DNA from 2 places in the Bacillus sp. EB V-12 genome. Region 2 is predicted to be linked to the other one. Evidence: predicted binding sites of a transcription regulator. Region 2 holds the regulator's gene; the other holds the start of a gene.
What was found. The regulator Rex, encoded in region 2, represses fermentation and respiration genes when NADH is low (regulators of the CRP and FNR family bind a similar motif). The targets are predictions, from matches to a motif close to TTGTGAAATATTTCACAA.

Region 1: a site for Rex is predicted at 1,902-1,919, ahead of ACZDYH_RS09390 (formate/nitrite transporter family protein). Genes of this name have one in related genera too.

The regions. Positions count from the first base shown of each region.
Region 1 is NZ_JBUXJL010000002.1:544,346-547,550, forward strand. It holds gene ACZDYH_RS09380 (prepilin peptidase) at 1-612, shown strand, start outside; gene ACZDYH_RS09385 (cyclic-phosphate processing receiver domain-containing protein) at 627-938, shown strand; gene ACZDYH_RS09390 (formate/nitrite transporter family protein) at 966-1,817, opposite strand; gene ACZDYH_RS09395 (TerC family protein) at 2,019-2,813, opposite strand; yybP-ykoY riboswitch at 2,904-3,070, opposite strand; gene ACZDYH_RS09400 (TrkH family potassium uptake protein) at 3,109-3,205, opposite strand, start outside.
Region 2 is NZ_JBUXJL010000028.1:8,221-11,425, reverse strand. It holds gene ACZDYH_RS29870 (ABC-F family ATP-binding cassette domain-containing protein) at 1-1,083, opposite strand, end outside; gene ACZDYH_RS29865 (redox-sensing transcriptional repressor Rex) at 1,271-1,900, shown strand; gene ACZDYH_RS29860 (YdiK family protein) at 1,930-2,121, opposite strand; gene ACZDYH_RS29855 (CPBP family intramembrane glutamic endopeptidase) at 2,118-2,867, opposite strand.

The sequences.
Region 1 (3,205 bases), on a different contig from region 2:
TGTTATTATTGCAAATATGTGCTAAGGCCAAAAGAACTAATCCCCATCATTTCATTTTATATACAAAGAGGCTGTTGTACGAATTGTAAGAGGAAAATTCCAATTATATATGTAGCATTTGAATGTATAACAGGAAGTATATTTCTTCTTACCGTGTATATGATTGGAATAGAACGAGAACTTATTATCATTTTATCCCTTTTTTCGCTACTTCTTATTATTTCAGTTACAGATTACTTATATATGTTAATTCCTGATTGTATTTTAATTTCGTTTGCCGTTTTACTCATTCTCGAAAGTATTTTTGTACAATTAGTTACTTGGACAGATAGTATAGTTGGTAGTGGTGTTATATTCCTTTTGTTATATTGCATGCAAAAGATATATCCAGAAGGGCTTGGCGGAGGAGATATAAAACTACTTTCGTTACTTGGTTTTATAGTAGGAGTGAAGGGAGTTTTTATCGTTTTATTTTTAGCATCTTGTTTTAGTCTTTGTTTTTTCGGGATTGGTATCGTATTAAAACGTATAGAAGTAGGAAAGCCAATTCCATTTGGTCCTTTTATTAGTCTTGGGGCAATGTGTTATGTATTGGCCGCATATTCAAATTAGAGAGGGAGTCAAAAATGAACGTATATATGGATGATCAAAGAAGTTGCCCGTTCGGGTATGTGTCCGCAACTACGGTAGAATGTGCCTTGCAAATGGTTCGGAATTATGATGTGAATATTCTTTCCCTTGATTTTAATATGGGGTGGAGAGCAAAAAATGGACTAGATTTTGTAGAAGCTTTTTGTACAGAGGGATTATATGTGAATGAAATTCACCTTCATACGAATGATGTCATCGGTATGCACAAGATGAAACAGAGAATGGATAAGGGAAAAGAAGAAGGAGAAATTAATCCTCACCTTGTTGTTAAATACGTGGGAAGCTAAAAACTCCAAAGTAAAACTTTGGAGTTTTTAATGTTTCATATGTGCTTGTAAAGGAATAATCTCTTCTTGTTGAGCTGCTGCGATTTCAGTTTCTTCCTGTTGAACTTCAGGTGTTTTCTTTGTTAAGTAGTGGTATACCATACCGACAAATACTGATCCGCCAATAATGTTACCGATTGTAACAGGAATTAAGTTATGAATAGCACCTGAAAAAGAAATTGTCTCAGGATGCGGTGAAACTAAAGATAAAGCAAAGAGTGATAAGTTTGCAATACTATGTTCGTAACCAGATAAGAAGAATGTGAAAACAAGTAGCATCATGACTATTATTTTTGCTGTGTCACCTTTAACCTGAGAAGGTAAGAAACAAGCAAGACATACGAGCCAGTTACATAAAATGGCTTTAAAGAATAACTGCATTGTAGGTGTGTTCATCTTTCCTTCAACGACTTTACTCATTAAGTGACCGTGATCAATTGCTTCAAAAATTCCAGTTGCGTAAAATAGTAAGGCAAAGAATAACGCGCCGGCTAAGTTACCTGCATAACAAGCAACCCAGTTACGTAGTGTATCAGAAATCGTTGTTTCTTTTCTTAAAGTTGCTACAGTAAAGTACATTGTGTTCCCAGTAAACAATTCAGCACCGCCATATATAATAAGTACGAGAGCAATCCCGAAAAACATAGAAGCAGCTAAATAAGTTGCTGGTGAATCTGCAATGTGAAAAAAGTTACCTAATTTAAAACATAGTACAATAATAAAACCGATATAAATACCCGCAAGTGCAGCACGAATGAAATATTGCATTGGGTTTGTATCTAGTATTTTCTTTTTGCTTTTAGCCAGTTTGACAACATAATCTAGTCCTTGTTCTAGCATGAGTAATACGCTCCTTTAGTAAATCTTCTATAAATACTCCTTATATGAATAAAGTACATGGAATTGTTCTCACTTTCAATAAGTTTGTGCAATGTTTCACAAAAAGGACATACATACATTAAGAAAACGTTTACAAAAGGTAGTATAATGGAATTTTTTCTGGACATTGGGAGGAAGAAAGAAAAAGAAAAAGCGCTGTAATTACAGCGCTTTTTCGTCTAAATTCTTTTCTACTTTTACTTCTACTTCTTTTGAGAAGAACCAACCACCAACTGCGATTCCGACTAATACAATCCAGAATGTAAGCTTCCACGGAGTGGATTCTGGGAATGAATGTGGAATTACATTTAATGCAGGGTGTGCTAATGTATAAACTGCTAGCTTCACACCAACCCAACCTACAATTAAGAATGCTGCGGTTTCAAGTCCTGGTTTACGTTTTAAGATTTGTACGAAAGCAGTTGCTGCAAATCGCATAATGATTAATCCGATAAGTCCACCTACAAAGATAACAACGAATTGCCCAGTATCAAGACTACCAATTGTACCTAATCCTGTTTTTGGTAAAGTCATTGCTAGTGCAACAGCAGCTAAAATTGAATCAACTGCGAAGGCGATATCAGCAACCTCAACTTTAAATACAGTCCACCAAAAGTTCTCTTGTTTTTTCTTTGCTTCTTTTTCTTCTGTTTCTTCATCTGTGTTCTTTTTAACATATGTTTTAAATAAGTGATTACCAGCGATAAACATAAGGTAGATGGCACCGATTGCTTGCACTTGCCATACATCGACTAAGAACGAAATCATAAATAACGATCCAAATCGGAAAACAAATGCCCCCGCTAATCCATAAAATAGTGCTTTCTTTCTTTTTTCTTCTGGTAAATGTTTTACCATAATTGCAAGAACAAGAGCGTTATCAGCCGCTAAAATCCCTTCAAGTGCAATTAGGATGAGTAATACCCAACCATACTCCAATAATAATGATACATCCATGTACATTCTCCTCTCATTTCTATAAGTTCTAAATAAGTGAAGAATTTCCCCACTATTTAGTTTCCCCATACTCCTGCCTATTAACTTTGGAAGAATCTGGAAGTGAATGCAAAAAAGACCTCTGCCGTTAATAGGCAAAGGTCTTGCTAGACATATGTAATAAAAAATGCCAACAAAGCCGGAAGAACTAAGTTCTACGTAATGACGACTTTGTTTCCAAGAAATATTCTTGGACGCTACTCCCCTTTGGAGATATGTTATTGTATTCTCATTATATGGATAATTTATACGGTTGTCAACCTGTTAAAATATCTTCATTCGGATATTTTATTTTCAGGTTCTTTTTACGAGCAAATGAAAAAGCCAATGTTAAAGGACCCATTTTCCCGAAA
Region 2 (3,205 bases):
TAAAGCAACACTATCTCCGCGAGTTAAGCGCATAGTTACATGTTCAATTATAGGGTTTTCATTATAGCCGATGGTTGCATCATTTACTTGTAAAACATCATTTCCACTTTGTTTTTCAATATCGAAGTGGAATGATGCTGACTTAGAATCCCCTAATGGTCTCGTTAATAATTCCATTCTGTCTAGTTGTTTACGGCGACTTTGAGCACGTTTCGTTGTAGAAGCGCGAGCTATATTCTTTTGAACGAAGTCCTCAAGTTTTGCGATTTCATCTTGTTGTTTTTCGTAACGTTTCATTTCTTGCTCATATAATGCTGATTTTAAGTCTAAATATTTACTGTAGTTACCAACAAATCGTCTGCTTTCTTTATTCGAAATTTCATATACTTGTGTAACGAGTTTGTCTAAGAAATAACGGTCATGTGAGACGATTAATATTGCGCCAGGATAACCTTGCAAATATTGCTCAAGCCATGTTAATGTTTCGATGTCTAAATGGTTTGTAGGCTCGTCCAAAATAAGTAAGTCTGGTTTTGTTAATAATAATTTCCCGAGAGCTAATCTTGTTTTTTGCCCGCCGCTTAAAGTAGAGATCGTCGTCTGGTGCGTTTCAACTGGGAAGCCAAGGCCGCTTAAAATGGAGCGAATATCCGCTTCATATTGATATCCACCTTGATCTTTATAATTGAGTTGTAATTGGTCATAATCAGCTAACAATCTTTCATATGTAGCTTCGTTTGAAAAGTTTTCTTCTTTTCCCATTTCTTGCTCAAGCCTTCGGAGTTTTGTCTCCATTTGCTGTAAATGGGTAAAGACGGTTAGCATTTCATCCCAAATTGTTAAAGACGTTTCTAGTCCAGTATTTTGAGCTAAATATCCGATTGAGACATCTTTCGGTTTTATAATTTCGCCACCATCATGAGATAATTCACCAGCGATAATTTTTAATAATGTAGATTTACCTGCTCCATTCCTTCCAACTAATGCGATACGATCTTTTGTTTGTACTTCCAATTTTATGTTTGCAAGAATTGTTTCTGCACCGTATAATTTCGAAAGCGCGTTTACTTGTAATAAAATCAATGTTTTCACCTCAAATAATTTCTTAACTTTGCCATGTTTATATTTCTCAATCATACTAAAAATAGTGTATAGTTTAAAATAAAGAGAGAATACTTCTTCTCTTTATTATACAAGGAATTTAATGAGTGCTAAACTTCTGTATTTGATTAAAGTATATGAATAAAGATAGGAAGAGAGGAGAGGTCATATGGATCAGCAAAAGATTCCACAAGCCACTGCTAAAAGATTGCCTCTATACTATCGATTTATCCAAAACTTATCTCTTTCTGGTAAGCAGCGTGTTTCATCGGCCGAATTGAGTGAGGCAGTAAAAGTAGATTCCGCAACAATACGAAGAGATTTTTCGTATTTTGGAGCGTTAGGGAAAAAGGGATATGGATATAACGTAAATTATTTATTATCATTTTTCCGCGAAACACTTGATCAAGATGATATAACACGTGTAGCACTTATTGGAGTAGGTAATTTAGGGACCGCTTTCTTACATTATAATTTCACGAAAAACAATAATACAAAAATTGAAATGGCATTTGATGTTAGTGAAGAGAAAGTTGGAACAGAAATCGGGGGCATTCCTGTATATCATTTAGATGAATTAGAAGAGAGATTATCAAATGATATACAAGTGGCAATATTAACAGTACCGGCTACAGTAGCACAAGCTGTAGCAGATAGATTAGCTGAAACAAGCGTGCACGGTATTTTGAATTTCACACCAGCGCGATTAAACGTATCAGAGAATATTAGAATTCATCATATTGACTTAGCTGTAGAGTTACAAACATTAGTTTACTTTTTGAAAAACTATCCACAATAAAACGCAGAGGGAGCGACCTCTGCGTTTTATTATTGTTTCTTGTTTGTGAATTTAACTAATATAAGGCGAAGTGCCAAATTAAAATCAATTGTTGCCATAACTGCAAATAGTATTGTCCACATATTCCAGATTGTATCTGTCACGTTCGTAATGGCGAAGCGTGTAAAGATACATCCAAGAAGGAAGTATAGTGCAGCCATGAACAATGGTGAGTTTCTCATACAAAAAATCCTCCGATAAAGCCTTGCATTTTTTCAGCTTCTTTAATCATTTCTTGAATTTGTTCATTGCTCATAAAAATTTGCCCAATAGCGACTAATGTATTCATTGCAACATGAGCTGCAATCGGAACGATAATACGTTTCGTCTTCACATATAAGAAGGCGAATACGAGCCCCATAGCAGTGTATACCAATAAGTGAGTAAAATCAAAATGAATTGCTGCGAATACAAGCGAACTAATGATAGCTGCAATAAAGAAGTTAAACTTCTTATAAAGTGTACCGAATAGAATTTTTCTAAATACGATTTCTTCTAAGATAGGTCCAATTATAGAAACAACAATAAGGAACCAAGGTGTCGTTCTTGCAATTTCCATCAGTTTCATTGTATTTTCTGAACCTTGTTTAATTCCTAGCAGTTGCATCTCGATCATACCGGCAACTATTTGTGAAAAGAAAGCTAAGAAGAACCCGATAAAAATCCATCCAATAGTAGCTGGAACAGAAGAGCGCATTGCATCTAAATGCCTGTCACGAATATCCGTTCTAAGTAACCAAAGTACGATACATAATGCAATAAAGAAGCTAATGATTGCCCAGTGTCCCGTTATGATTTGTCCTTTTTCCTCAATGGTAAATCCTCTATTATCATAGAGTCCTGTTTTTAGGAGAAGTGGTAATCCAACAACGCCAGATAACTGCATTAAAATGTATGTAACGATAATCCACCAGTATTGTTTCTTCAAATGGTTTAACCATCCTTTCTAACTATAGTGTATGAGATAAGTTAGGATAACATGTAAATATGCTACCTACGATATAAACCTCACTTGAATTATGTTTTTTTCGTAAATCCTTATTTGAAATTATAATAGAAGACAGGAGAAAGTTGTGTGTGTAGCGAAAACAACTTAGGGTGTCCTTTCATATTGTAACATACGAGCAGTGGAAACAACGATTCATATAGTAAAGGCAGTATTCTATATAGAAAGTTTATATAGTGATTTGCGAAAAAATTATGATTTTTTTACTTGCAAAAGAAATTGAGATTATTTATTATTATAAGTGTGTTAGCACTCGGATG